Regions from separate parts of the Enterobacter cloacae complex sp. genome, predicted to be linked through region 2. Evidence: riboswitches for the same ligand, from Rfam matches in the RefSeq annotation. Region 2 holds a riboswitch; the other holds the start of a gene.
The links. Region 2 has a riboswitch for thiamine pyrophosphate ahead of thiB (thiamine ABC transporter substrate binding subunit). Riboswitches for the same ligand answer to the same signal wherever they lie in the genome.
Positions count from the first base shown of each region.

Region 1: another riboswitch for thiamine pyrophosphate. It lies ahead of thiC (phosphomethylpyrimidine synthase ThiC); the one in region 2 lies ahead of thiB (thiamine ABC transporter substrate binding subunit).

Region 1 covers NZ_LT991957.1:2,375,658-2,390,999, reverse strand. The annotation lists rRNA gene DBR02_RS11965 (16S ribosomal RNA) at 1-425, opposite strand, end outside; gene purH (bifunctional phosphoribosylaminoimidazolecarboxamide formyltransferase/IMP cyclohydrolase) at 989-2,578, shown strand; gene purD (phosphoribosylamine--glycine ligase) at 2,594-3,886, shown strand; gene DBR02_RS11945 (DUF1481 domain-containing protein) at 3,980-4,672, opposite strand; gene hupA (nucleoid-associated protein HU-alpha) at 4,684-4,956, opposite strand; gene DBR02_RS11935 (YjaG family protein) at 5,143-5,733, opposite strand; gene nfi (deoxyribonuclease V) at 5,775-6,446, opposite strand; gene hemE (uroporphyrinogen decarboxylase) at 6,456-7,520, opposite strand; gene nudC (NAD(+) diphosphatase) at 7,559-8,332, opposite strand; gene rsd (sigma D regulator) at 8,428-8,925, shown strand; TPP riboswitch at 8,980-9,089, shown strand; gene thiC (phosphomethylpyrimidine synthase ThiC) at 9,169-11,064, shown strand; gene thiE (thiamine phosphate synthase) at 11,064-11,705, shown strand; gene thiF (thiazole biosynthesis adenylyltransferase ThiF) at 11,692-12,447, shown strand; gene thiS (sulfur carrier protein ThiS) at 12,431-12,631, shown strand; gene thiG (thiazole synthase) at 12,633-13,403, shown strand; gene thiH (2-iminoacetate synthase ThiH) at 13,400-14,533, shown strand; gene DBR02_RS11880 (sensor domain-containing diguanylate cyclase) at 14,867-15,342, shown strand, end outside.
Region 2 covers NZ_LT991957.1:2,882,475-2,897,816, forward strand. The annotation lists gene thiQ (thiamine ABC transporter ATP-binding protein ThiQ) at 1-65, opposite strand, end outside; gene thiP (thiamine/thiamine pyrophosphate ABC transporter permease ThiP) at 49-1,659, opposite strand; gene thiB (thiamine ABC transporter substrate binding subunit) at 1,635-2,618, opposite strand; TPP riboswitch at 2,650-2,750, opposite strand; gene sgrR (HTH-type transcriptional regulator SgrR) at 2,787-4,442, opposite strand; gene sgrT (glucose uptake inhibitor SgrT) at 4,531-4,683, shown strand; gene DBR02_RS14335 (sugar efflux transporter) at 4,804-5,982, shown strand; gene DBR02_RS14340 (Hok/Gef family protein) at 6,199-6,351, shown strand; gene leuD (3-isopropylmalate dehydratase small subunit) at 6,445-7,050, opposite strand; gene leuC (3-isopropylmalate dehydratase large subunit) at 7,061-8,461, opposite strand; gene leuB (3-isopropylmalate dehydrogenase) at 8,464-9,555, opposite strand; gene leuA (2-isopropylmalate synthase) at 9,555-11,126, opposite strand; gene leuL (leu operon leader peptide) at 11,218-11,304, opposite strand; gene leuO (transcriptional regulator LeuO) at 11,932-12,876, shown strand; gene ilvI (acetolactate synthase 3 large subunit) at 13,254-14,978, shown strand; gene ilvN (acetolactate synthase small subunit) at 14,980-15,342, shown strand, end outside.

The DNA.
Region 1 (15,342 bases), 510 kb from region 2:
CCCGAAGGCCTTCTTCATACACGCGGCATGGCTGCATCAGGCTTGCGCCCATTGTGCAATATTCCCCACTGCTGCCTCCCGTAGGAGTCTGGACCGTGTCTCAGTTCCAGTGTGGCTGGTCATCCTCTCAGACCAGCTAGGGATCGTCGCCTAGGTGAGCCGTTACCCCACCTACTAGCTAATCCCATCTGGGCACATCCGATGGCAAGAGGCCCGAAGGTCCCCCTCTTTGGTCTTGCGACATTATGCGGTATTAGCTACCGTTTCCAGTAGTTATCCCCCTCCATCAGGCAGTTTCCCAGACATTACTCACCCGTCCGCCACTCGTCAGCGAAGCAGCAAGCTGCTTCCTGTTACCGTTCGACTTGCATGTGTTAGGCCTGCCGCCAGCGTTCAATCTGAGCCATGATCAAACTCTTCAATTTAAAAGTTTGATGCTCAATGAATTAAACTTCGTAATGAATTACGTGTTCACTCGTTGAGACTTGGTATTCATTTATCGTCTTGCGACGTTAAGAATCCATGTCACTTTGAGTGCCCACACAGATTGTCTGATAAATTGTTAAAGAGCAGTGCAACGCGGCTTTCGCTCACCGTTGCGAGGTGGCGTATATTACGCTTTCCTCTTTCAGAGTCAACCCGTTATTTCAGGATTTTTTCTCTTCAGCCGACCGCGTTGTCTGTGAAGTGATTCACATCCGCCGTGTCGATGGAGGCGCATTATAGGGAGTTCTCCGCAGGCCGCAACCGCTAAATGACAGAAAAATGACTGACTGCTGCATTCCCCAGCAAAACCCCGCCTTATACCCTTTTACACACAGAGTTACCCACAGCGCTTCGAAAAAGTGAAAATATGCGAGCGTTGCGCAAACGTTTTCGTTAAAATACTCGCGCTTAACAAGGAGGCCTCGTCAGGTGTGTTAGATGAGTTTTTCGCTGGAAAATTCATCTAACGCTCTCTGTAATCGTGAAATCCAGGGGATTTACCATGCAACAACGTCGTCCAGTCCGCCGCGCTCTGCTCAGTGTTTCTGATAAAGCCGGTATCGTCGAATTCGCTCAGGCACTTTCCGCACGGGGTGTGGAGCTGCTTTCTACAGGCGGTACCGCTCGCCTGTTAGCAGATAAAGGTCTGCCGGTAACCGAAGTGTCCGACTACACCGGTTTCCCGGAAATGATGGATGGACGCGTCAAAACCCTGCATCCGAAAGTGCACGGCGGCATTCTGGGCCGTCGCGGTCAGGACGACGGCATTATGGAACAGCATGATATCGCGCCTATCGATATGGTCGTTGTTAATCTCTACCCGTTCGCCCAGACCGTCGCCCGCGAAGGCTGCTCTCTGGAAGATGCGGTTGAGAATATTGATATCGGCGGCCCAACCATGGTGCGCTCCGCGGCGAAGAACCATAAAGATGTGGCCATCGTGGTGAAGAGCAGCGACTACAGCGCCATTATTAATGAGATGGATGTTAACGACGGCTCCCTCACTCTCGAAACCCGCTTCGACCTTGCGATTAAGGCGTTCGAACACACCGCCGCGTACGACAGCATGATCGCCAACTACTTCGGTAGCCTGGTTCCTGCCTACCACGGAGAAAGCAAAGATCCCTCTGGCCGCTTCCCGCGCACCCTGAACCTGAACTTCATTAAGAAGCAGGATATGCGTTACGGTGAGAACAGCCATCAGCAGGCTGCCTTCTATATAGAAGAAGAGGTAAAAGAAGCCTCCGTTGCGACCGCCCAGCAGGTTCAGGGCAAAGCCCTTTCCTATAACAACATTGCCGACACCGACGCCGCGCTGGAATGCGTGAAAGAGTTCAGCGAGCCGGCCTGCGTTATCGTCAAGCACGCCAACCCGTGCGGCGTTGCGGTAAGCACTTCTATTCTGGATGCCTACGATCGCGCCTACAAAACCGACCCGACCTCCGCGTTCGGCGGCATTATCGCCTTAAACCGCGAGCTGGATGCCGAAACCGCGCAGGCCATCATCTCCCGCCAGTTTGTCGAAGTGATCATCGCGCCGTCCGCATCAGAAGAAGCGTTGAAAATCACTGCGGCAAAACAGAACGTGCGCGTGCTGGTCTGCGGTCAGTGGGCGGAACGCGTGCCGGGCCTGGACTTCAAGCGCGTGAACGGCGGTCTGCTGGTTCAGGATCGCGATTTGGGTATGGTGACAGAAGCCGACCTGCGCGTGGTGACCAAACGTCAGCCGACCGAACAGGAGCTGCGCGACGCGCTGTTCTGCTGGAAAGTGGCGAAGTTCGTGAAGTCTAACGCCATTGTTTACGCCAAAGAGAACATGACCATCGGGATAGGCGCAGGCCAGATGAGCCGCGTTTACTCTGCGAAAATTGCCGGTATCAAAGCAGGCGACGAAGGCCTGGAAGTGAAAGGCTCCGCCATGGCCTCTGACGCCTTCTTCCCGTTCCGTGACGGTATCGACGCTGCGGCTGCGGTGGGCATCACCTGTGTGATCCAGCCTGGCGGCTCTATCCGCGACGACGAGGTGATTGCCGCTGCCGACGAACACGGCATCGCAATGATCTTTACCGACATGCGCCACTTCCGCCATTAATTCCCGGAGCAGAAAATGAAAGTATTAGTGATTGGTAATGGCGGGCGCGAGCACGCGCTGGCATGGAAAGCGGCGCAGTCCCCGCAGGTGGAAACCGTCTTTGTGGCACCGGGTAACGCCGGTACGGCGCTGGAACCCGCGCTGCAAAACGTCGCCATCGGCGTAACCGATATCCCGGCGCTGCTGAGCTTTGCCCAGACCGAGAAGATCGATCTGACCATCGTTGGCCCGGAAGCGCCGCTGGTGATTGGCGTCGTAGACGCTTTCCGCGCCGCTGGCCTGAAAATCTTCGGCCCAACGGAAGGTGCCGCGCAGCTGGAAGGCTCAAAAGCCTTCACCAAAGATTTCCTCGCGCGTCATAACATTCCGACGGCGGAGTATCAGAACTTCACCGACGTCGAGCCCGCGCTGGCTTACCTGCGTGAAAAAGGCGCGCCGATTGTCATCAAAGCCGACGGTCTGGCCGCCGGGAAAGGCGTTATCGTGGCGATGACGCTCGAAGAAGCCGAAGCGGCAGTCCAGGATATGCTGGCAGGCAACGCCTTTGGCGATGCGGGCCACCGCATCGTGATCGAAGAATTCCTCGACGGCGAAGAGGCGAGCTTTATCGTGATGGTCGACGGCGAGCACGTTCTGCCGATGGCCACCAGCCAGGATCACAAGCGCGTGGGCAATGGCGATACCGGCCCCAACACCGGCGGGATGGGCGCTTACTCCCCTGCTCCCGTTGTCACCGATGAGGTGCATCAGCGCACCATGGACCGCATCATCTGGCCTACCGTGAAAGGGATGGCGGCGGAAGGTAACACCTATACCGGCTTCCTCTACGCAGGCCTGATGATCGACAAGCAGGGCAACCCGAAGGTGATCGAATTCAACTGCCGCTTTGGCGATCCGGAAACCCAGCCGATCATGCTGCGCATGAAATCCGACCTGGTGGATCTGTGCCTGGCGGCCTGCGAAGGCAAGCTGGACGAGAAAACCTCAGAGTGGGACGAGCGCGCGTCTCTGGGCGTGGTGATTGCTGCGGGTGGCTATCCGGGGAACTACAGCACCGGAGATGAGATCCACGGCCTGCCGCTGGAAGAGATTGACGGCGCGAAGGTGTTCCACGCCGGGACAAAGCTGGCTGACGACGACCGCGTGCTCACCAACGGCGGCCGCGTGCTGTGTGCGACCGCACTGGGCCAGACCGTGGCAGAAGCGCAGAAACGCGCCTATGCGCTGATGGCGGATATTCACTGGGACGGCAGCTTCAGCCGTCAGGATATCGGTTATCGTGCCATTGCGCGGGAGCAGGGGGAGTAATTTCCCCCTCACCCTCATCCTCTCCCCAAAGGGGCGAGGGGATCGTTCGTAGGCCGGATAAGCGTTAGCGCCATCCGGCTTAATCCTCAGAACTCAAAAACTCTTTTCCGTCGGCTGCCAGGTGCAGAAGTCTTCGTTCGCCACCAGCAGCAGCTGAGAGCCTTCCGGCGCCTCAAGCCACGCCACGCTCACTTCCATAGACGAATGCCGCTGACGGCGCTGAATGTGTTCGGTTGCCCAGGATTCAAGCTCAGGCTTCACCGTCTGCCCTTCGCAGGTGGTCACCGTGCCATCGGCATGCCAGCGCCCCTGGCGCAGCACCACGCGGCCCTGTCGCAGCGCGTCGCTGGTCTGACGGAGCTGTTCGGCGCGGTAGCGGTAAAGGCCAACCTGATCGCTGGAAAGCTGCTGTTTCAACCCGCTGACTTCATGCTGCATAAAGCTCAGCTCGCCGTGGTCGTCGAAACGCACCTTCACGTGTTCGGGGGTCTTGCTGTAGATGTTCAGTTCAATCAGCGACAGCGCATCGCCCTGCCAGCGGTACTCTGCGGTCGAGGTGTTGCCGTTATGCCACGGGCTGAACGCGGTAAGCATATGGACTTCATCGCTGGAATCTTTGCGCCAGATCCTGACCGCGCCCTGGTTGTCAGCGTAGCCGCTGGCGGTAAACGGGGGGAGTGAGGAATCATGGCTACAGGCAGACAGCAACAGTACGCCTGCCAGCGCGAGCGTTCCACGCCAGAATGACAAAAGGGGCGTTGCCGCCCCTTCGTTAAAACTGTTCACTGCCACGCGTCTTACTTAACTGCGTCTTTCAGTGCTTTACCAGAAACAAATGCCGGCACGTTAGCTGCGGCGATTTTGATTTCTTTACCGGTCTGCGGGTTGCGGCCAGTACGCTCAGCGCGGTGGTTCACTTTGAAGGTACCGAAACCAACCAGTTGTACAGCATCGCCTTCTTTCAGAGACTCAGTAATAGCAGCCAGGGTAGATTCCAGAGCAGCTTTAGCCTGCACTTTAGACAGATCAGCCTTGTCCGCAATTACATCAATCAGTTGAGTCTTGTTCATAAGTTATCCTTTCAATGTGTTTATCGCTTGCTAAGCATCGAGTGCGACGAAAATGCCAAAAAAGCACTCTCCTGCATACACGCACCGATAGCCACTTTTTTTCGCCCCCCAAATGTAGACCAGACGGGGGGCGAAAGGGAAGAGTCGAGGAGTGACAAAACAGGCGTTAAATCACGTTTTGTTGTCTCATTGGTTAAAAATTATACCAATATTGCTCTCGCCGGCCTCACGCAGGTCCGCGCGCAGGCCTTTGATCAGCTCAATATCACGCTCTTCACACTCTGCCAGCAGGCGGAAAATCTCCCACTGAATGTCCCATTCCTGTTCAACCGCCGGGTTAGCACGCAGCTCTTCGTCGGTCATTTCGCGGCCTTCCTGCGTCATTTCCAGCATCGCGACGGTCGTGATGGACGCCTTACTGACTTCAATGGCGTGCTCCAGCGTTTCACCACTCAGACGGGAGTGGATCAGCTCGCTCAACGCCACGCAGGCATCGATAGCCGGATAAACGCCGTACAGGTCGTAATCGTCCGCCGCCGGGATCGCCTCTTCCAGCTTTTCGAGCTGTGAATCGAAGTTCACCTTTGCGTCTTTCACCGTCAGCGTCTCCCAGATCAAATCCAGGATACGTCGATAAATCTGGCCTTCGCCAAACTCCGTTTGCTTACAGAACGCGGCATAGTTGGGATACATGCGCTCGCACAGGCAAGCCATAAACGTCACGTGCTGCCAGCTTTCCAGCTTCTCAAGGCGCAGATGAATCGGGTTTTGTAACATGATGATGTCTCGAATCGAAAATTAGCCGCAGTTTACCTGAATCACGGCTGAATTTCCTGCCAACGAATGAATGCCGGACGTGAAGAGGCAACGGCGTCAGCCCAGCGGGTTGGCTCCGGTAATCGATAGCCCTTCATGCAGCGCTGCACCCACGCCAGCGCGCTGTCCATGCTCACCCGGTGCCCGGTGGCGATAAACAGCGGATTACAGCGCGCTTTACTGCGCCAGACCCACGCCAGCTGCTCGCCTTTATGGATAAGCGGCGCCAGCGCGCCCGGTTCGGCAGAGAGCGGCTCAAACGCGCCGCACAGGCGTTTTTTCGCCACGCCGATGGTTGGCACGTCCACCAGCAGACCAAAGTGGCTGGCGACGCCTAAGCGGCGCGGATGGGAGATACCGTGCCCATCGACAAACAGCAGGTCAGGTTTTTGCGAGAGTTGCTCCCACGCGGCCAGCAGCGCGGGGTATTCGCGGAAGGAGAGAAAGCCGGGAATATAGGGCATGGTGGTGGCGATACGCGCCACCTTGTACTCCACCAGCTCCAGCGACGGGTATTTCAGCACCACCATCGCCGCCCGCGTCACTTCACCGCCCTGCTCAAACCCGACGTCCGCCCCGCCAATGTACTGCGGGGGATCCTTATCCAGACGATCCTCGCGGATCACCGATGAAGCCAGTTCGATTTGCTGAGCGCGTAGCGACGCGAGATCCATAACCACTCCTTACTTGTGATACTGGGCAGAAAGCCGATGCACCGCCTCCACAAATACGCCTGCGTGTTCAGGCGGCACATCCTGATGAATGCCGTGGCCGAGGTTAAAGACGTGGCCTTCACCCTGGCCGAAACCAGACAGTATAGTCGACACTTCCTCTTCGATGCGGGCAGGCTGAGCATAGAGCATGGACGGATCCATGTTGCCCTGTAGCGCCACTTTGTCGCCCACGCGACGGCGCGCATCGGCAATATCGGTGGTCCAGTCGAGGCCCAGCGCGTCGCAGCCGGTGGCCGCCATCGCTTCCAGCCATTGGCCGCCGCCTTTGGTGAACAGCGTTACCGGCACGCGGCGACCGTCGTTTTCACGCAGCAGGCCATCGACGATTTTGTGCATGTAGTACAGGGAGAACTGCTGATAATCACGCCCGGTCAGCACGCCGCCCCAGGTGTCGAAAATCATCACCGACTGCGCACCCGCTTTAATCTGCGCGTTGAGGTAAAGGGTGACGCTCTTCGCCAGCTTGTCGAGCAGCGCATGCAGCGCCAGCGGTTCGGCGTACATCATCTTTTTAATCATGGTGAAGGCTTTGCTGCTGCCGCCTTCAACCATATAGGTGGCCAGCGTCCACGGGCTGCCGGAGAAACCAATCAGCGGCACTTCGCCCTTCAGCTCGCGGCGAATGGTGCGCACGGCGTTCATCACGTAGCCCAGCTCGCCTTCCGGATCGGGGATCGGCAGTTTATCGACGTCGGCTTTGCTTTTAATTGGGGAGGTGAAGCGCGGGCCCTCGCCGGTTTCGAAATAGAGTCCCAGGCCCATCGCGTCCGGAATGGTAAGAATGTCCGAAAAGAGAATGGCGGCATCCAGCGGGAAGCGGCGCAGCGGCTGGAGCGTCACCTCACAGGCCAGCTCGGCGTTTTTGCACAGCGACATAAAATCGCCCGCCTGCGCGCGCGTGGCTTTGTACTCTGGCAGATAGCGTCCCGCCTGGCGCATCATCCACACCGGGGTGACATCAACGGGCTGGCGCAGCAGCGCACGCAGATAACGATCGTTCTTCAGTTCGGTCATTTTGCAGTTCCTTATTGCGTCAGGCCGTCAGTGTAACACTACTCATACTCGGCCCGACACATTGCCACGGTATCTTCTATCAGGCGACGCGCCACCGTTCCCGGCGGGGGTAACAGCGGTAAATTGTCGTAGCGGTACCAGTTCGCCTCCAGCAGCTCTTTCGGGTCGATAACGATCTCGCCGCTGTCGTATTCCGCCATAAACGCGGTCATCAGGGACATCGGGAACGGCCACGGCTGGGAAGTCACGTAGCGCAGGTTCTTCACCTTGATGCTGCTCTCCTCCATCACCTCGCGCGCCACCGCCTGCTCCAGCGTTTCGCCTACTTCCACGAACCCGGCGAGGACGGTATGAATGCCGTTGCGATGACGGGTATGCTGCGCCAGCAGGATGGAATCATCACGGCGGATGGCGACGATGATGCACGGCGCAATTTGCGGATAGTAACGTTCTCGGCAGTGGCCGCAGAGCAGCGCCCATTCGGTTTTACTTGGGTGCATGGTGTGCCCGCAGTAACCGCAGTATTTGTGCGAGCGGTAAAACTCCGCCAGCTGTACGCCGCGCCCCGCCAGCTGGAACAGGCCGACGTCCAGATCTAACACCTGACGTACAGATCCCATATCCTGACGGCGCGCCTGCTGGATCAACCACACGGGATCGCCCTGCCACTCGCCGATCTTCAGCGCGGACTGGCCCACCAGATCGAACGTTTCCGCGGCACCGTAGGGCAACTCTCCTGAGGGCAGCCATAATTTTTGTTCGTGGCTGACGATCCACCAACCCAGATCTGATTTTTCAATAATACGATCCATATCTATTGCACTACCTTCGCTTCACTGACATGTTGTTAGCATTGTGGTTACATTTTGGATAAGCAGATCCCATTCTAAACCTTATGGAGTCGACCATGTTAAACCAGCTGGAAAGCCTGACTGAGCGCGTTGGAGGAAGTAACACCCTGGTGGATCGCTGGCTACATGTGCGCAAGCATCTCCTTGTGGCGTATTACAATCTGGTCGGTCTTAAGCCTGGCAAAGAATCCTTTATGCGGCTGAATGAAAAAGCGCTGGATGATTTTTGTCAGAGCCTAGTCGACTACCTCTCCGACGGCCATTTCAACATTTATGAACGCATTATCCGCGAAATGGAAGGGACAACGCCGTATTTAGCGGCCAGCAAACTCTGTCCGCAGCTGGAAGCCAACACCCAGAACATCATGGACTACTACGATTCCACGCTTGAGAACGCTATCGATCACGATAACTATCTTGAGTTCCAGCAGGCGCTGTCCGACCTGGGCGAAGCACTGGAAGAGCGATTCACGCTGGAAGACAAGCTCATCGTCCTCGTGCTGGATAACAACCTGAATATCAGCAACAGCGATAACGTTGTGCGCCCTGCTTGAGTTCTTAATCGTTAACGAGTAATTTACAACCAGTCGCCCCTCTGCGGAGGGGGATTTTTCTTGTCGGAGTGCCCAGTGTGTAAGCACGGGCTGAGACCGTTAATTCGGGATCCGCGGAACCTGATCAGGTTAATACCTGCGAAGGGAACAAGAGTCACGCTGCTGTTGTATCGCCCCTGGGGCGATCTCCTCTTGCTTCATCCGTCGTCTGACAAGCCATGTCCTTCACTTCTGGAATGAGCTATGTCTACAACAAAACTGACCCGCCGCGAACAGCGCGAACACGCGCAACGCTTCATCGATACCCTGGAAGGCACCGCTTTCCCGAATTCGAAACGCATCTACATCACCGGTTCACAGGCCGATATTCGCGTGCCAATGCGCGAAATCCAGCTCAGCCCGACGCTTATCGGCGGCAGCAAAGAGAACCCGCAGTATGAAGACAACGAAGCCGTGCCGGTGTACGACACTTCCGGCCCGTACGGCGATCCCTCTGTCGCCATCAACGTCCAGCAGGGGCTGGCAAAACTGCGCCAGCCGTGGATTGACGCGCGTAACGACTGCGAAGAGCTAAGCGTGCGCAGTTCTGCGTACACCAAAGAACGTCTGGCCGACGACGGCCTGGACGAGCTGCGCTTTACCGGCCTGCTGACGCCAAAACGCGCCAGAGCGGGCAAATGCGTAACCCAGCTGCACTACGCGCGCCAGGGGATCGTCACGCCGGAGATGGAGTTCATCGCCATCCGTGAAAACATGGGGCGCGAGCGCATCCGCAGCGAAATATTGCGCCACCAGCATCCTGGCGAAGGCTTCGGCGCTCGCCTGCCGGAAAACATCACGCCGGAGTTTGTGCGTGATGAAGTGGCTGCCGGGCGCGCCATTATCCCCGCCAACATCAACCACCCGGAATCGGAGCCGATGATTATCGGCCGCAACTTCCTGGTGAAGGTTAACGCCAACATCGGCAACTCTGCCGTCACCTCGTCCATCGAAGAAGAGGTGGAAAAGCTGGTCTGGTCGACGCGCTGGGGCGCGGACACGGTGATGGATCTCTCCACTGGCCGCTACATCCACGAAACCCGCGAGTGGATCCTGCGTAACAGCCCGGTGCCGATCGGCACCGTCCCGATTTACCAGGCGCTGGAGAAGGTTAACGGCATCGCCGAAAACCTCACCTGGGAAGCGTTCCGCGATACGCTGCTGGAGCAGGCGGAACAGGGCGTGGACTACTTCACCATCCATGCGGGCGTGCTGCTGCGCTACGTGCCGATGACGGCGAAACGTCTGACCGGCATCGTCTCACGCGGTGGCTCCATCATGGCGAAGTGGTGCCTGTCCCATCATCAGGAAAACTTCCTCTACGAGCACTTCCGCGAAATCTGCGAAATCTGCGCCGCGTACGACGTCTCCCTGTCGCTGGGCGACGGCCTGCGTCCGGGCTCCATCCGCGACGCCAACGACGAGGCGCAGTTTGCCGAGCTGCACACCCTGGGCGAGCTGACCAAAATCGCCTGGGAGTATGACGTGCAGGTGATGATTGAAGGCCCGGGCCACGTGCCGATGCAGATGATCCGCCGCAACATGACCGAGGAGCTGGAGCACTGCCACGAAGCGCCGTTCTACACTCTGGGGCCATTGACCACCGATATCGCACCGGGCTACGACCACTTCACCTCCGGGATCGGCGCGGCGATGATCGGCTGGTTCGGCTGCGCCATGCTCTGCTACGTGACGCCGAAAGAGCACCTCGGCCTGCCCAACAAAGAGGACGTGAAGCAGGGGCTGATTACCTACAAGATTGCCGCCCACGCGGCGGATCTGGCGAAAGGCCATCCGGGCGCGCAAATCCGCGACAACGCCATGTCCAAAGCGCGCTTTGAATTCCGCTGGGAAGACCAGTTCAACCTGGCGCTGGATCCGTTTACCGCCCGCGCCTATCACGATGAAACCCTGCCGCAGGAGTCGGGCAAGGTGGCGCACTTCTGCTCCATGTGCGGGCCAAAATTCTGCTCGATGAAAATCAGCCAGGAGGTGCGGGACTACGCCGCTGCGCAGACCATTGAAGTCGGTATGGCGGACATGTCGGAAACCTTCCGCGCCAGAGGCGGCGAAATTTACCTCAAAAAAGAGGAGGCGTAATGTACCAGCCCGATTTCCCCTCCGTGCCCTTCCGCTTAGGGCTTTACCCGGTGGTGGACAGCGTGGAGTGGATCGCCCGCCTGCTGGAGGCCGGCGTTCGCACCCTCCAGCTGCGCATCAAGGATAAGCGCGATGAAGAGGTGGAGGCCGACGTCGCCGCCGCCATCGCGCTGGGGCATCGCTACACTGCTCGCCTGTTTATCAACGACTACTGGCGGCTGGCCGTCAAGCACCGGGCGTACGGCGTCCATCTGGGTCAGGAAGATCTGGAAACCACCGATTTGAACGCCATCCGCCAGGCTGGCCTGCGCCTTGGCGTTTCAACACACGATGACATGGAGATCGACGTGGCGCTGGCAGCCCGTCCCTCTTACATCGCCCTCGGTCACGTTTTCCCGACGCAAACCAAGCAGATGCCGTCTGCCCCGCAGGGTTTGACGCAGCTGGCGGCGCACGTTAAGCGCCTTGCCGATTATCCTACCGTCGCCATCGGCGGGATCAGCCTTGAACGCGCGCCCGCCGTGCTGGAAACCGGCGTCGGCAGTATCGCCGTCGTCAGCGCTATCACCCAGGCGGCAGACTGGCAGGCCGCCACCGCACGGCTTTTACAACTGGCAGGAGCAGGCGATGAAAGATCGTGATTTTATGCGCTACAGCCGCCAGATCCTGCTGGAGGATATCGCTATTGACGGGCAGCAAAAGCTGCTCGCCAGCCGGGTACTGATTGTCGGCCTGGGCGGATTAGGCGCCCCCGCCGCGCTGTATCTGGCCGGTGCGGGCGTGGGTACGCTGGTACTGGCCGATGACGATGAAGTACACCTCAGCAACCTGCAACGGCAAATCCTCTTCACGACAGAAGATGTTAACCAGCCTAAGGCGCAGGTGACGCGCCAGCGGCTGAACCAGCTTAACCCCGATATCGAACTGGTTGCGCTCCAGACGCGGCTTAGCGGGGACGAGCTGCAACGCGAAGTTGCCCTTGCCGACGCGGTGCTGGACTGCACGGACAACATGGCGACGCGTCAGGCCATCAACGCGGCCTGTGTTGCACAGAACACGCCGCTGATCACCGCCAGCGCGGTCGGTTTCGGCGGGCAGATAATGGTGCTTACGCCGCCGTGGGCGCAGGGCTGCTACCGCTGCCTGTGGCCGGACGAGGCTGAACCGGAGCGTAACTGCCGCACGGCAGGCATTCTTGGCCCGGTGGTGGGCGTGATGGGCACCCTTCAGGCACTGGAGGCCATCAAGCTGCTCAGCGGCATGGAGACAGCGCGCAACACGCTCCGGCTGTTCGACGCCCGTTCCGGCGGCTGGCGCCATCTGGCGTTAAGCCGCGCCAGCCACTGCCCGGTATGCGGAGGCCGCAATGCGCATTCTGTTTAACGATGAGCCGATGACGTGCGACGACGGTCTCACCGTTGCCGCCCTGCTCGACACGCTGCGCCAGCTGAAGCCGGGAACGGCGCTGGCGCTCAATCAACAGATCCTGCCGCGCGAGCAGTGGGAACGTCAGCAGGTCAATGAAGGCGACCAGATCCTGCTGTTTCAGGTTATCGCAGGGGGCTGAGATGTTACGTATTGCCGATAAAGTCTTTGATTCACATCTGTTTACCGGAACCGGAAAGTTCGCCTCCCCGCAGCTGATGGTGGATGCCATTCGCGAAAGCGGCAGCCAGCTGGTGACGCTGGCGATGAAGCGCGTGGACCTTCGCCAGCACAACGATGCCATTCTTGCACCGTTGCTGGAAGCCGGCGTGACGCTGCTGCCTAATACCTCCGGTGCGAAAACGGCCGAGGAGGCGATTTTCGCCGCACAGCTGGCCCGGGAAGCGCTCGGCACCCGCTGGCTGAAGCTGGAAATTCACCCGGATGCGCGCTGGCTGCTGCCGGACCCGATAGAGACCCTGAAAGCCGCAGAAAAGCTGGTGCAGCAGGGGTTTACCGTTCTGCCTTACTGCGGCGCGGATCCCGTGCTGTGTAAGCGTCTGGAAGAGGTCGGCTGTGCCGCCGTTATGCCGCTGGGGGCACCCATTGGCTCCAATCAGGGGCTTGAAACCCGCGCGATGCTGGAGATCATTATTGAGCAGGCTACCGTGCCCGTGGTGGTGGATGCGGGCATCGGCGTACCCAGCCACGCCGCGCAGGCGCTGGAAATGGGTGCCGATGCGGTGCTGGTCAACACCGCCATTGCGGTGGCTGACGATCCGGTGATGATGGCGCGCGCGTTCCGTCTGGCCGTGGAGGCTGGCGTGCTGGCCAGAGAATCAGGCCCCGGCTCGCGCAGTTTTCAGGCGCAGGCCACCAGCCCGCTGACCGGTTTTCTGGAGGCGCTCTCATGAGCACGTTTACCGAGCGCTGGCGCGAGCTTAACTGGGACGATATAGCCCTGCGCATTAACAGCAAAACGGCCGCTGACGTGGAGCGTGCGCTGAATGCCCGCCATCTGACCCGTGAGGATTTGATGGCCCTGCTTTCTCCGGCAGCCAGCGCATACCTTGAACCGATGGCGCAGCGCGCTCAACGCCTTACCCGCCAGCGCTTTGGCAACACGGTGAGCTTTTACGTGCCGCTCTATCTTTCGAACCTGTGCGCCAACGACTGTACCTACTGTGGCTTCTCCATGAGCAACCGCATTAAGCGTAAAACGCTGGATGAGCATGAGATCGCCCGCGAGTGTGACGCTATTCGTGAGATGGGATTTGAACATCTTTTGCTGGTGACGGGTGAACATCAGAGCAAAGTGGGGATGGACTATTTTCGCCAGCATCTTCCGGCCATTCGCCGCGAATTTGCCTCATTGCAGATGGAAGTACAGCCGCTGTCGCAGGAGGAGTACGCGGAGCTGAAAACCCTCGGGCTGGACGGCGTAATGGTTTATCAGGAAACCTACCATGAGGCGACTTATGCCCGGCATCACCTGAAAGGGAAGAAGCAGGATTTCTTTTTCCGGCTGGAAACCCCGGACAGGCTGGGGCGCGCCGGCATCGACAAAATTGGGCTGGGCGCGCTTATCGGTCTGTCTGACAGCTGGCGGGTGGATTGCTATATGGTGGCGGAGCATCTGCTGTGGCTACAGCAGCACTACTGGCAAAGCCGCTATTCCATCTCGTTCCCGCGGCTGCGTCCGTGTACGGGAGGCGTTGAACCTGCCTCGATAATGGATGAGCGCCAGCTGGTGCAAACAATATGCGCCTTTCGCCTGTTCGCGCCGGAAGTGGAACTGTCGCTCTCCACGCGTGAATCCCCGGCGTTTCGCGACCGCGCGATCCCGCTGGCGATCAACAACGTCAGCGCCTTTTCCAAAACGCAGCCAGGCGGTTACGCGGACGATCGCCCGGAACTGGAACAGTTTACGCCTCACGACGGACGACGGCCCGAAGCGGTGGCGGAAGCACTGGCGGCACAGGGCCTACAGCCGGTGTGGAAAGACTGGGACAGCTGGCTGGGAAGAGCCTCGCATTTGCGCTGAAACCGCCTGCAAAATCGCGAAAAGGTTACGAGGCGGCTCGTGAGATCAAAACCGGGCGATTGAGGAAATCCGTCCGGTTTTCTTATGATTAACCCCGTCAGCAACGGACGCTGACCAGGGTGAAAATGCTTCTTCCTCGTTTCGCCCTGCCCTCCGCCTCTTAAAAAAAATTTCAATCGTTAAAATAAATGCGACTTTTCTTAGCTACTCTTAAGATAAATCATCTCGTTGGAAGTCGCCTTCTGTATAATTTACTACCAGCAACCGGACAGCGACTATGCTGAGGATATCGACAGACGCTACGCGCCTACCATCTGGACTGATGTACAACTCATGGCACTCCACAGTAAAAAGCTCTCTTTTACCCGCCCCATTATGGTCAGCTTCGCGGGGATCCTCTTCAGCTTCGTGCTGATCGCGATCCTGGTCATCCTTTCACAGCGAAAGGATTTTCTTGAGGATTATCATAAAATTAATGGTAACTTCACCCATAATCTGGCGGTGAACTATACCGAGTCCATTCTGCGGGAAAATGACTATATTCTTGGTCGCGCGGCGATGTACTTCGCCCGTAATGACAGAGTGAATCAGACGTTAAATATCGATCCGGCACACGGTTTGCAGATGTTAATGCATTTGCAGAATCTGATGCCGACGGTGTCGTCTATCTCTCTGGCGGACACGGAGGGGCGCCATCTGCGCGCGCCGGAAGTCCTGCCAACGGAGAAGAGTCAGACGTTCGATGCACGCACCCGCCCATGGTTTATCGGGCAAGCGGAAGCCAGTAACTTTCCGCACTACACCCGCCC
Region 2 (15,342 bases):
ACGGAAAGGGTAAAACGCATGGGCAGGTGCTCGTAAAGCCAGGTTACATCAGTCAGTTTTAACATCACGCCCCGGAAGTTTTTCGATAACGGTAAATAAGGCAAAGCACAGCAGTAACAGGAGCAGCGCCGTGACGGCACCGTCCTGGCTGCGGTAGGAGCCAATTTGCTGATAAAGCCAAAACGGCAGCGTGCGGAAATCCTCGTTGCCAAAGAGGGCCACCACGCCAAAATCCCCAATCGACAGCACGCAGGCGAAGGCCATCGCCTGGGCGAGCGGCCGTTTCAGGGCGCGTAGTTCAACCACTTTCAGCCGCCGCCAGCCCATAATGCCAAGGGACTGGCACAGGGCGCTGTACCGGCTGTTAACATCCCGCATCGGGTTTTCCAGCACCTTCAGCGCATACGGGATGGCCATTAAGGCGTTGGTAAAAATGACGATGCCGTCGGCGCTTTCCGGCAGGCCGATGGTGCTGTTAAACAGTAAAAAGAAGCCGGTCGCCAGCACGATGCCCGGCATCGCCAGGATCAGCATACCCGTCAGCTCCAGCGCGTGTCCGGCTTTGCGGGCATGGCGCGCGTAAAGCTCGCGGCTGCTCCAGAGCAGCATCATGGTCAGGATCACGCACAGGAGCCCGGCTGCCAGCGCGATGCGCAACGAGGTCCACGTGGCCTGCCACAGGACCGGCTGTTGCAGTACCGACACCACATTCCTGTTGAGCCCATCGGCGATCACGGCCAGCAGCGGCGGCAGCAGAAGCAGGAGCGCCAGCGCGATCAGCATCACGTCCGCGATGCGGCTGTGCAGGCTGTCCTGCGGATCGCGCCAGCCGGAAAGGGTATTGCTTCCTGCGGGGATCGCTTTGCTCAGCCGCTGGCTGAGTAACACCAGCGCCAGGCAGCACACCATCTGCACGATCGCCAGCAGCGCGGCGCGCCCCGGATCGTAGTCGTAGCTTAAGGCCTGATAGATCGCCAGCTCGATGGTGGTGGCCTGCGGCCCGCCGCCGAGCGAAAGGACGGTGGCAAAGCTGGCGAAGCAGAGCATAAAGATCAGCGCGGCAACCGGGGCGATCTGACGTCGCAGCCACGGCCATTCGACAAAACGGAAGAACGACCAGCCGCGCATGCCAAGCTGGGCGGCAATCTGGCGCTGCTCGCCGGGAATGTTCTCCAGCGCCTGTAAAAAGAGGCGCGTCGCCATCGGCATATTGAAAAAAATATGCGCCAGCAGAATGCCCTTCAGGCCGTAAGGGGAGAAGGTCCATTCCAGACCAAGCAGGTTGAAGAGGGAGGCCAGCCAGCCCTGGCGACCGTATACGCTCAGAATCCCGAACACCGCCACCAGTACGGGCAGGATCAGCGTCATGGCACACAGGCGCAGCAGGGCCAGCCTGCCGGGGAAACGTCTGCGATAGAGGGCGCGGGCGAGGAAAATGGCCGGGATGACTGACAGCAGCGCGGAGAGAAACGCCTGCCAGAAGGAGAACCGGATAACGTGCCAGAGATAGCTGTCGTGCCAGAGCGCGAGCAGATCGCTCTCTGGCGCGTTAAACCACAGCGCGAGAAACGCGCCCAGACTGACGACCACCATCAGTATGGCGGCAATCAGTCCGGGCACTAACCAGCCGGGGATCAGCGGCTGACGGCGCGTTGCCATTCGCTTATCCATGCGGCGCGCTGAGCGGCAACCTGCTGCGGCGTAAATTCCAGCGCGGTCTGCGGTTTGTTCAGCTTCTCAAAGCCTGCCGGCAGCGCCGCGTCGGTAACCGGGTACATCCAGTTGCCCGTCGGAATGGCGTTCTGGAATGCCGGGGAGACCATAAATTTCAGGAATTTTTCGGCCAGTTCTGGCTGCTTGCTGGCAGCGGTCCGCGCCGCCACTTCCACCTGGAGATAATGCCCTTCGGCAAAGTTCGCGGCGGCGTAGTTATCTTTCTTCTCGGCAATAATGTGGTAGGCCGGAGAGGTGGTGTAGCTCAGCACCAGGTCGCTTTCGCCTTTCAGGAACAGGCCATAGGCTTCGCTCCAGCCTTTCGTGACCGTAACGGTTTTCGCAGCCAGCTTCTGCCACGCCTCCGGCGTTTTGTCGCCGTAGACTTTCTGCATCCACAGCAGCAGGCCCAGACCCGGCGTGCTGGTGCGCGGATCTTCATAAATCACGCGCCATTTCTTGTCGCTTTCGACCAGCTCTTTCAGGCTCTTCGGCGGGTTCTTCAGCTTGTTTTTATCGTAGACGAACGCAAAGTAGCCGTAATCGAAGGGAACGAAGGTGTCGTTTTTCCAGCCGCCCGGCACGTTGACGGCATCTGCCGCTACGCCGCTTTTGGCAAACAGTCTGGTTTGCGTGGCGGCGTCCAGCAGGTTGTTATCCAGCCCGAGCACCACGTCGGCCTTGCTGTTTTTGCCTTCCATACGCAGACGGTTGAGCAGCGACACGCCATCTTCCAGCGCCACGAACTTCAGCTCGCAGTTGCAGTCGGCTTCAAAGGCTTTTTTCACCACCGGGCCGGGGCCCCAGTCGGCGGAGAAGGAGTCGTAGGTATAGACCGTCAAAACAGGTTTAGCAAAAACAGGCAGCGCAAACAGCGCCAGCAGAGGAAGAACGTTTTTTAACACTTTGCACCTCAGGGTTGAGTGGCAAAGGATTTTGAGAAACAGCCTCAAATCCCTTCGCCGGCGTTATCCGGATCAGGTTCGACGGGTATTATCTCAGCGCACATCAGTGATGCAGCACCCCGTTGAGAACGGCGCTATTGTAATGATTTGGTGAATATTACGAAAGCGTTATGGCTCCGGCGGCGCAAACCATGCGGATTTAAAATCAAACCAGCCCAGGGTGTTCATCCGCAGGCCGCGCATGCTGCGCTGCCCCTGGATCAGCAGCCAGTGGTGAATTAACGGTACGATCGTCTGCCCGGCCAGCAGCTCCTGGCACCAGGCGGCCAGATCCATCTCTCCTGCCCGCCACCTTGCGGCGTCCTGCTGCCAGTCCCGGCTGATGCAGTGCTGAATAAGAGGCACTTCATACAGGTGTGAAAAGAGCGAGAAATCCAGCGGCAGCGTGAAGTTCGCGCTGTTGAGCCAGATATCGCTGACCACATCCCCACGGTGCCATTCATCATAGTCCACTTCCTGTATCGCCAGCGTCACCCCCTCGGCTGCCAGCAGCTTACTCATGATCCTTGCGATAAACCGGTGCTCAATGTGATCGCGATAGTAGCTGAGGGTGATGGTCTCCAGTCCGGCAGGTTTCTCGCTGCGGACCGGCTGTGCATGGTGCCAGCGCGGAAGCAGGCCATAGGCCGGGAACCACCAGGTCTGGTATTGCTCTTCAGCGTGATAAATCAGGTTAGCGGGGGCCAGAATATGGCTGATCCACTTGCGGACGTCGTGATTCGCCCCGCGATGGCTGCGGCTGTCAAAAAGCAGATAGTAGCAGCCCTCTTCCAGGCGACTCTCGAACGCCTTTTCGCTGGTTGTTGGCCCTTCCAGGGTGAGGCCTGCGCTCAGCTCTTCGTTGAGATCCGGTAACACCCAGACGTTCACTTCGTCGATCAGCGCCCGATAGCCAAAATAGTCATCAAAGGCGCGGATCTTCAACTGATTGCTGTTATTGCGCGTAACGGAGTAGGGGCCTGTACCAATCGGCTGGCTGGAAAAATTGTTCAGGGATCGCCACTCGGCAGGCAGGATCATCGAGGGCACGTAGCCCAGAAGCCACGGAAGCCAGTTGTCCGGCTGCGATAGCTCAATATCCAGCGTCCAGGCCGTTGGGGAGTGGATCCGCGTGATATGCGAATAGAGCGGCAGCGTGCGGGCGCGCTCTAAAGAGGCGATGACGTCACGCATCTCCAGCTCGCGTCCATGGTGGAAATGAATGCCGGGTCGTAAAAAGAAGCGCCAGTGCAGCGGGGAAAGCTGCTGCCAGTGGTGGGCGATATCCGCTTCCAGTTCCCCGTTTTCCTCATTTATTTTCGTCAGGCCGCTGAATATCTGCCGGGCCATGTGGGTTTCAGAGCGACGCAGCGCCGTACCGGGCAGCAGATTTTTCATTGGGCGGTAGTAAAGCACCCGCAGAATGTGGCGCCCCTGACGAAAGCTGCGTCCCAGGTGCGAGACCAGCATTTGGCGCACGGCGGCTTTGTCGCCCACCAACTGGACCAGCTGATCGATGCGGTCCTGCTCCAGCAAGTCCTCCGCCCGCTGCTGCTGCAACGCCAGGCCGGTATAAAGGAACGTCAGGCGCGAGCGCTTGCCGCGTCCCGCCTCCGCTTCCCAGCTGAGCCAGCCGTGCTGCTGCATGGTGTTGAGGAGGGTGCGCATATGACGCCGGGAGCAGTTAAGCAGCTCGGCCAGTTCGTTCAGCGTGGTCTCCTGCGACTGCCCCTCGCAGCACTGCCACAGGCGGATGAATTGTTGTTGCAGACGACCGGAAGGCATAAAAGGGGAACTCCTGACAAAAAACCAGCAATTTATTTATCCCTATATTAGGCCAATAATTCTTCCCGATGAAGCGAGGAGGTAAATTATGAAGAGGTCTACCGCACGTCAGTTTTATCAGCACTATTTTTCAGCGACAAAGGGAGTGTCCTGGCTGGCCCGCCAGTGCGCAGAGCAGCGGCTGAGAATCCTGGAAGATCTGATGCAGTGGGACGTTACGAAACCGACCTCTTCTCGCTAACTCGCCTCGATCATGTGTGACTGAGTATTGGTGCTAATCACCCGCCAGCAAAATGTTTTTGCTGGCTTTTTTCGTTTACTATTTCACCCAAATTCGATTCGCTTTCACAAGGACTTGCGCATGCTCTGGTTGATGACGATGGGGCGACGCCTGAACGGCGTGTACGCCGCTTTTATGCTGGTGGCCTTTATGATGGGCGTGGCCGGTGCGCTACAGGCACCGACGCTGAGCCTGTTTCTCAGCCGTGAGGTGGGGGCGCAGCCGTTTTGGGTGGGTCTGTTCTATACCGTCAACGCCATTGCCGGGATCCTCGTCAGCCTGTGGCTGGCGAAACGATCCGACAGCCAGGGCGATCGCCGCAAACTGATCCTCTTTTGCTGCGCCGTGGCCGTGGGCAACGCGCTGCTGTTTGCCTTCAACCGCCATTACCTGACCCTCATCACCTGCGGCGTGCTGCTGGCTTCTCTGGCAAACACCGCTATGCCGCAGCTGTTCGCTCTGGCCCGGGAGTACGCCGACAACTCGGCGCGGGAAGTGGTGATGTTCAGTTCGGTGATGCGTGCCCAGCTCTCTCTCGCGTGGGTCATCGGCCCTCCGCTGGCGTTCATGCTGGCGCTGAACTACGGTTTCACCGCCATGTTCTCCATCGCTGCGGGGATTTTTGCCATCAGCCTGGCGCTGATTGCCTTTGCGCTGCCGTCGGTGGCGCGCGTGGAGCAGGCCTCGGACAAACCCATCACGCAGGTAAGCGGCTGGCAGGATAAAAACGTCCGCATGTTGTTTATCGCCTCCACGCTGATGTGGACCTGCAACACCATGTACATCATCGACATGCCGCTGTGGATCAGCAGCGATCTGGGGCTGCCGGACAAGCTTGCGGGGCTCTTAATGGGTACCGCTGCCGGGCTGGAAATTCCGGCAATGATTCTGGCGGGATATTACGTCAAGCGCTTCGGAAAACGCAAAATGATGGTGGTGGCGGTTGCCGCCGGGGTGATGTTCTATATCGGGCTGATCTTCTTCCACTCGCACAACGCACTGCTGGCGCTGCAACTGTTTAATGCCGTGTTTATCGGGATTGTCGCCGGGATAGGCATGCTCTGGTTCCAGGATCTCATGCCTGGACGCGCTGGCTCGGCGACCACGCTGTTTACCAACAGTATTTCGACTGGCGTGATCCTGGCGGGTGTAATTCAGGGTGCGCTGGCGCAAAGCTATGGCCATGCATCCGTATACTGGGTGATTGCGGCGATTTCGATTGTCACGCTGGTGTTGACGTGCCGGGTTAAAGACGTTTGATTCTGGAAGGCGGCTTCACGAAATGAAACGATTTTCTGACAGATACAAAGAAGGCGCATAGAGTGCGTGACGGGTGCTTGAGGCTGTTTGCCTCAGGCTTTCGCAAGAGGCAAACAGTGGAGAGTCCCACATCAAAAAACTGATGGGGAGACCAACTTCACAACGATCATTGCGAGGTTAGTCTCTTCATTGCCGAAAAGCAATAAGGAGGCTGGAATGCCAAAACGTACTCTGCTGTTAGGTTTGTTTCTGATCTGTTCGACGCTGTTGATCTTCACCTGGATGGTGCGCGACTCGCTGTGCGAACTGCATTTCAGACAGGAGAAAACAGAGCTGGCGGCAGTGTTGGCTTACGAAGCAAAACGTTAGCGGTATGGGCGGGGAGAGGTTTCCCCGCCACTCAAAAGTGGTTACGCCTCAACGCACCCTTATCAATGGCCCGCGCCCTGCGGGCCATTGCTTCTACCCCATAAACGCAGGCTGTTTTTTCTCGTAGGCGGAGATAGCCTCTTCGTGTTGCAGCGTCAGGCCAATGCTGTCCAGACCGTTCAGCATGCAGTGGCGACGGAACGCGTCAATGCTGAAGCTATAGGTTTTATCCCCGGCTTTCACCACTTCCGCTTCCAGATCCACCTCAAACGAAATCCCCGGATTCGCCTGCACCAGCGCAAACAGTTCATCGACCTGCTCGTCGCTCAGCGTCACCGGTAGCAGCTGGTTGTTGAAGCTGTTGCCGTAGAAGATATCCGCAAAGCTCGGGGCGATAACCACCTTAAAGCCGTAGTCGGTCAGCGCCCAGGGAGCGTGTTCACGCGACGATCCGCAGCCAAAGTTTTCCCGCGCCAGCAGAATCGACGCGCCTTTGTATTCCGGAAAGTTCAGGACGAACTCCGGGTTGGGCACTTCGCCTTTGTCATCGAGGAAACGCCAGTCGTTGAACAGGTGCGCGCCAAAGCCCGTGCGCGTCACTTTCTGCAAAAACTGCTTAGGAATGATCGCATCCGTATCAACGTTCGCGGCGTCCAGCGGGACAACACGGCCCGTATGTTGGGTAAATTTCTCTGCCATGATTGTCTCCTTATTTCAGGCTGCGAATATCGGCGAAATGACCGGTGACTGCCGCGGCGGCGGCCATTGCCGGACTGACCAGGTGGGTGCGTCCACCCCGGCCCTGACGGCCTTCAAAGTTACGGTTGCTGGTGGATGCGCAACGCTCACCCGGATTCAGGCGGTCATTGTTCATCGCCAGACACATGGAGCAGCCCGGCAGGCGCCACTCAAAGCCTGCATCAATAAAAATCTTATCCAGACCTTCCGCTTCCGCCTGGGCTTTCACCGGACCGGAACCCGGCACAACCAGCGCCTGCACACCGGGCGCCACTTTGCGGCCTTTAGCAATCTCAGCCGCCGCGCGTAAATCTTCGATACGGGAGTTAGTGCAGGAGCCGATGAACACCTTATCAATGCTCACGTCAGTCAGCGGTACGCCGGGTTTCAGCCCCATATAGGCCAGCGCTTTTTCCGCACTGGCGCGTTCGACCGGATCGGCGAAGGAAGCCGGGTCAGGAATGCTGTCATTGACGGAGATGACCTGGCCCGGGTTGGTGCCCCAGGTGACCTGGGGGGCGATCTCTTCCGCCTGCAACGTCACCACGGTATCAAAAACTGCCCCCTCATCCGTTTTGAGGGTTTTCCAGTACGCGACCGCGTCGTCAAAATCCTGTGCTTTCGGAGCATGCAGACGCCCCTTCACATAGTTGAAGGTGGTTTCGTCCGGTGCGACCAGCCCTGCCTTGGCACCCATCTCAATGGCCATATTGCACAAGGTCATACGACCTTCCATGCTCAGCGCCTGGATAGCGTCACCGCAGAATTCAACCACGTGACCGGTGCCGCCTGCGCTGCCGGTTTTGCCGATAATCGCCAGCACGATATCTTTCGCGGTGATACCCGGTGCGGCTTTGCCCTTCACCTCAATCTTCATGGTTTTGGCGCGTCCCTGTTTCAGGGTCTGTGTCGCCAGAACGTGTTCAACTTCAGAGGTGCCTATCCCGAACGCCAGCGCGCCAAACGCGCCGTGCGTCGCGGTATGGGAGTCGCCGCAGACGATGGTCATGCCCGGCAGCGTAATACCCTGCTCAGGTCCCATCACGTGGACGATCCCCTGATACGGGTGGTTCAGATCGTACAGCTCCACGCCAAATTCGTTGCAGTTCTTGATCAGCTCCTGCATCTGGATGCGCGCCATCTCGCCGGAAGCATTAATGTCTTTGGTCTGGGTGGAGACGTTGTGATCCATCGTGGCAAAGGTTTTACCCGGCTGACGCACCGGGCGCTTGTGCGCACGCAGTCCGTCGAAGGCCTGAGGGGAGGTCACTTCGTGCACCAGATGGCGGTCAATGTACAGCAGCGGGGTTTCGTCTGGCGCCTCGTGGACAACGTGCGCATCAAACAACTTCTCATATAACGTTTTAGCCATGATTACACCCCTTCAGCGACATAGCGGGCAATGATGTCGCCCATTTCATCGGTACTGACTGCCGCCGTGCCGCGTGCTAAATCACCGGTACGGACGCCTTCTTCTAACGCGCGGTTAATGGCGTTTTCAATTGCGGTTGCTGCATCGCCTGCATCCAGGCTGTAGCGCAGCAGCAGGGCCAGCGAAAGAATTTGCGCAATCGGGTTGGCAATGTTTTTGCCGGCGATATCTGGCGCGGAACCGCCCGCCGGCTCGTACAGGCCAAAGCCTTCTTCGTTCAGGCTGGCAGAGGGCAGCATGCCCATCGAGCCGGTAATCATTGCGCACTCGTCCGAGAGAATATCGCCGAACAGGTTAGAACACAGCAGGACGTCAAACTGTGACGGGTCCTTAATCAGCTGCATCGTCGCGTTGTCGATGTACATGTGCGACAGCTCAACGTCCGGGTACTGCTTAGCCACTTCGCTGACGATTTCGCGCCACAAAATAGACGACTGGAGTACGTTCGCTTTATCGATGGAGGTCACCTTACGGCGGCGTTTGCGCGCCGACTCAAAGGCGATATGGGCGATACGTTCAATTTCAAAACGGTGATAGACCTCGGTGTCAAACGCTTTTTCATGCTGACCGCTGCCTTCGCGGCCTTTTGGCTGACCGAAGTAGATGCCGCCGGTCAGCTCACGCACGCACAGGATGTCGAAACCGTTGGCCGCGATATCCGCACGCAGCGGACAAAACTCTTCCAGCCCCGGGTACAGCTTCGCCGGACGCAGGTTGCTGAACAGCTTGAAATGTTTACGCAGCGGCAGCAGCGCGCCGCGCTCAGGCTGCCCGGCCGGCGGCAGGTGTTCCCACTTCGGGCCGCCCACGGAGCCAAACAGCACGGCATCGGCATTTTCACAGCCTTCCACCGTTGCATTTGGCAGCGGCGTACCGTGGTTATCAATCGCAATACCGCCGACATCGTAGTGGCTGGTGGTAATTTTCATCGCAAAACGCGAGCGAATGGCTTCCAGTACTTTCAGCCCCTGTGCCATCACTTCCGGGCCAATACCGTCACCCGGCAACACGGCAATATGGTAATTCTTCGACATCACACGGTTTCCTTGTTGTTCTCTTTATTCTGAGCTTTGCGTTGCAACTCTTTTTCGACTTCGGCGGCGCGCCAGATGTTGTTCAGGACATGCACCATCGCTTTTGCGGAGGATTCGACAATATCTGTCGCCAGACCCACACCGTGGAAGCGGCGACCGTTGTAGTTGACGACGATATCAACCTGACCCAGGGCGTCTTTGCCGTGCCCTTTCGCCGTCAGGTCGTATTTCACCAGCTCTACGTCGTACTCGGTAACGCGGTTAATCGCCTGGTAAATGGCATCCACAGGGCCGTTACCGTTGGCGGCTTCCGCTTTAATTTCCTCGCCGCAGGCCAGCTTGACGGAGGCGGTAGCGATATCGCTTGAGCCTGACTGCACGTTGAAGTAGTCCAGACGGAAATGCTCTGGCTCTTCCTGCTGCTTGTTGATGAATGCAAGCGCTTCCAGGTCGTAATCGAATACCTGGCCTTTCTTGTCGGCCAGCTTCAGGAAGGCGTCGTACAGCTGATCCATGTTGTAATCACTGTCCTGATAGCCCATCTCTTCCATACGGTGTTTCACCGCCGCGCGGCCAGAGCGTGAGGTCAGGTTCAGCTGAACCTGGTTCAGACCGATGGATTCCGGGGTCATGATTTCGTAGTTTTCACGGTTCTTCAGCACCCCGTCCTGGTGAATACCGGAGGAGTGGGCGAACGCGCCGGTTCCAACAATCGCCTTGTTGGCCGGGATCGGCATGTTGCAAATCTGGCTCACGGTCTGGCTGGTGCGCCAGATTTCGTTGTGATTAATGCGGGTGTGCACGTTCATGATGTCTTTGCGCACCTTGATCGCCATGATCACTTCTTCCAGCGAGCAGTTGCCGGCACGTTCACCAATGCCGTTCATTGCGCCTTCAACCTGACGCGCACCGGCGTGGACGGCGGCGATGGCATTACCCACCGCCAGGCCCAAATCATCGTGGGTGTGCACGGAGATGATGGCTTTATCAATATTTGGAACGCGGTCGTACAGGCCGGTAATGATGTTGGCGAACTCAAATGGCATGGTGTAGCCGACGGTGTCCGGGATGTTGATGGTTCTGGCACCGGCATTGATGGCGGCTTCCACCACGCGGGCCAGATCGTCAATCGGCGTGCGGCCAGCATCTTCACAGGAAAATTCAACGTCATCAGTGTAGTTACGCGCGCGTTTGACCATGTAAACCGCGCGTTCGATCACGTCATCCAGCGTACTGCGTAACTTGGTCGCAATGTGCATAGGTGAGGTGGCAATGAACGTATGAATACGGAAGGCTTCTGCAACTTTCAGGGATTCCGCGGCCACATCGATATCTTTCTCAACGCAGCGCGCCAGACCGCACACGCGGCTGTTTTTGATGGTGCGGGCGATGGTCTGCACTGACTCAAAATCACCCGGCGAGGAGACAGGAAAACCGACCTCCATTACGTCTACACCCATGCGTTCCAGGGCCAGCGCAATTTGCAGTTTCTCTTTAACACTCAGGCTCGCCTGTAACGCCTGTTCACCGTCACGTAAAGTAGTATCGAAAATAACGACTTGCTGGCTCATGGGTTAGGTCCTTGTCAGTCTTAGGGCGCCTTGCTACGAGCATAAAAAAACCCGCGCAGTGGCGCGGGTTTTTAGTTTTACTGAAGACGATTCAACGCTGAATTTCGCCCGCCAGTCTACCGCGCACAGTGGATGCGTTTAGTAGTAGTAGACCGGTGAAACGAAGGGTGCGAATCATGAATCGTGCTCCAGGTGAATGCGTTATGCTTTTAGTGGTACTGGATACGCTGACGCATGTCAACCCCTCACAGGCAAAACGGCTATTCAGTACAAGGTAAGTACGTTAGCTAATTGTGCTGGTTTTGGCATGGCTAACCGACTTTATTGTCTATTATTGGACTGAAGATTCATCTCTGGAATAATTTGAATATAATTGGTAGCAATTGAACACAGTATTTTTACCGACATGCTGTGAAAAGAAATCTGTTTCATCTTGTTGATTTATAAGTGACGTGAATGAGTTGCGGGTGAGTAAATGATCAATATTGATATCAGTTTGTTAATGAAAAAGCGGCCTATGCCATTAATAGTTTAATAATACTTAAGTCGTTATTCACGAGGGCGGTGATTGTGTATTTGTCTGGTTTATGGTTTCATGCCTGCATTAAAGTTTAAGATATCATTTGAACGTTTTTAGCGCTTCGTTTTTGGGCGGCGTAATGCCACGCCAGAAACGAGGGCTCTTTATATATTCCGAATTTTAAATAATTCTCTTTCGCTTGTTGTATATGCATGGTAAATCATATTTTTCGAACTTATTACTGTACTTTGGCAAAGGGAATTTAGCGTGACGGTGGAGTCAGAAATGCCAGAAAATAATATTAACCAACCACAGTCTTATGATGGGGTTAAGCCTCAGTTACGCACAGTGGATCTTAACTTGTTAACGGTATTTGATGCAGTGATGCAGGAGCAGAATATTACACGAGCAGCGCAATCTCTGGGAATGTCTCAACCTGCCGTGAGTAATGCCGTAGCCAGACTTAAGGTGATGTTTAACGACGAGTTATTTGTACGTTATGGACGGGGGATACAGCCCACGGCGCGTGCATTCCAGCTATTCGGTTCCATTCGTCAGGCGCTACAGCTGGTTCAAAATGAGCTTCCCGGTTCGGGCTTTGAACCCTTAAGCAGCGAGCGAGTTTTCCATCTCTGTGTTTGCAGTCCGTTAGACAATTATTTGACGTCTGTTATATATAATAAAGTTGAACAGATCGCCCCAAATATTCACCTCGTTTTTAAATCATCATTAAATCAAAACACTGAACACCAGCTTCGTTATCAGGAAACAGAGTTTGTTCTGGGCTATGAAGAGTTCCGCCGTCCAGAATTTGCCTGCGTTCCATTGTTCAAAGATGAAATGGTATTAGTTGCCAGTAAAAAACATCCCCGTATGAATTCGCCGCTGCGTGAAAGCGATGTTTACAGCGAGCAGCACGCCGTTGTTGCGCTTGACCGATATGCCTCATTCAGTCAGCCGTGGTATGACACCGCCGATAAACAAGCCAGCGTGGCCTATCAGGGGATGGCCATGGTCAGCGTATTAAACGTCGTTTCTCAGACCCATTTAGTCGCCATCGCACCGCGCTGGCTTGCTGAAGAGTTCTCCGATTCGCTGGACCTGCAAATTTTACCTCTGCCGCTCAAGCTTAATAGCCGTACCTGTTACCTTTCATGGCATGAAGCCGCGGGTCGGGATAAAGGGCATCAGTGGATGGAAGAGCTGCTGATCGCTATTTGTCGTCGCTAAATTCGGGTGAATAAACCGCATGGCACCGTGCGGTTTATTCTGTGATTTTTCATGTGGACAAAATTTTGTTCTGCTTTCATTTTTTTCATTCACTCAGACATGCTCAAAAATAGATGATTTCCTGATCCCTCCTCTTTTTAAGAGATGAATTATTATTGTCTCCATGCATTCCAGACGAATACACCATATTCGTATCTGACACCTGTTTATTCTGCTTTTCTTATCCGTTACCGCCACCGGTTTGCTAATTGCCTGCCTCATAACGAGCGGTTAAGGTAGCAATCACTCTGCAAATTATAAGATGGGTTAACCCTGTCAGAAGACGGCGCGGAAATGAATTCTGTAGACCGTCTATAACAAAAGCCTGGAGGCAAAGCATGGAGATGTTGTCTGGCGCGGAAATGGTCGTCCGATCGCTTATCGATCAGGGCGTGAAGCAGGTGTTCGGCTATCCTGGAGGCGCAGTTCTCGATATCTATGACGCGCTGCACACGGTAGGCGGTATCGATCATGTTCTGGTTCGTCATGAGCAGGCCGCTGTGCATATGGCTGACGGTCTGGCCCGCGCCACGGGCGAAGTGGGTGTTGTGCTGGTCACTTCCGGGCCGGGGGCGACCAATGCCATTACCGGCATCGCGACGGCGTATATGGATTCCATTCCGCTGGTCATTCTTTCCGGACAGGTGGCGACGTCACTGATTGGCTATGATGCGTTTCAGGAGTGCGACATGGTGGGGATCTCACGCCCCGTGGTGAAGCACAGCTTTCTGGTTAAGCAAACTGAAGACATCCCGGGCGTACTGAAAAAAGCCTTCTGGCTGGCCGCCAGCGGTCGTCCCGGGCCCGTAGTTGTCGATCTGCCAAAAGATATTCTCAACCCGGCGAACAAACTGCCTTACCTGTGGCCTGAGTCGGTGAGCATGCGTTCGTATAATCCAACGACGCAAGGGCACAAAGGACAGATTAAGCGTGCGCTGCAAACGCTGCTGGCTGCGAAAAAGCCGGTAGTCTATGTGGGCGGCGGCGCCGTCAATGCGGCCTGTGAAACGCAGCTACGCGAACTGATCGAGAAGCTTAATCTTCCTGTCGCGTCATCACTGATGGGGCTGGGGGCATTCCCGGCTACCCACCGTCAGGCGCTGGGCATGCTGGGTATGCATGGCACCTATGAAGCCAATATGACAATGCACAACGCTGACGTGATTTTTGCCGTCAGCGTGCGTTTTGACGATCGCACCACCAATAACCTGGCGAAATACTGTCCGAATGCGACGGTGCTGCATATTGATATCGATCCTACCTCTATTTCTAAAACGGTGCCGGCAGATGTACCGATCGTGGGTGACGCCCGTCAGGTGCTGGAGCAGATGTTAGATCTGCTGGCGCAGGAATCCGCGTCTCAACCGCTGGACGAGATCCGCGACTGGTGGCAGCAAATCGAGCTATGGCGGAGCCGTCAGTGCCTTAAATACGACACGCACAGTGAGAGCATCAAGCCGCAGGCGGTGATCGAAACGATCTGGCGTCTGACGAACGGCGATGCGTATGTGACGTCTGACGTGGGCCAGCATCAGATGTTCGCTGCGCTGTATTACCCGTTTGATAAACCGCGTCGCTGGATCAACTCAGGCGGGCTGGGCACGATGGGCTTTGGCCTGCCCGCCGCGCTGGGGGTAAAGCTGGCGCTGCCGAACGAAACGGTCATCTGCGTGACGGGTGACGGCAGTATTCAGATGAATATTCAGGAGCTTTCTACCGCGCTGCAATATGAACTGCCAGTGCTGGTGCTGAATCTGAATAACGGTTACCTCGGCATGGTAAAGCAGTGGCAGGATATGATTTATTCCGGCCGTCACTCTCAGTCTTATATGAGGTCACTTCCGGATTTTGTCCGTCTGGCTGAAGCCTATGGCCATATTGGCATGCGGGTAACCGATCCGTCAGAGCTGGAAGCGAAGCTCGGCGAAGCGCTTGAGCACGTTAAAAACAATCGCCTCGTCTTCATGGACGTGATCGTTGACGGCTCAGAACACGTTTATCCGATGCATATTCGCGGCGGTGGTATGGATGAAATGTGGTTAAGCAAAACGGAGAGAACCTGATATGCGCCGGATATTATCTGTATTACTGGAAAATGAGTCGGGCGCACTGTCGCGCGTCATTGGGCTTTTTGCGCAGCGTGGCTACAACATTGAAAGCCTGACCGTTGCACCGACCGACGATCCCACGCTCTCCCGCATGACGATCCAGACCGTCGGCGATGCGAAAGTGCTTGAGCAGATCGAAAAGCAGCTGCATAAGCTGGTGGACGTGTTGCGCGTCAGCGAGCTGGGGCAGGGGGCTTACGTTGAACGTGAAGTGATGCTGGTGAAAATCCAGGCCAGCGGTTACGGCCGTGAAGAGGTCAAACGCAACACGGATATCTTCCGTGGGCAGATCATCGACGTCACGCCTTCTATATATACT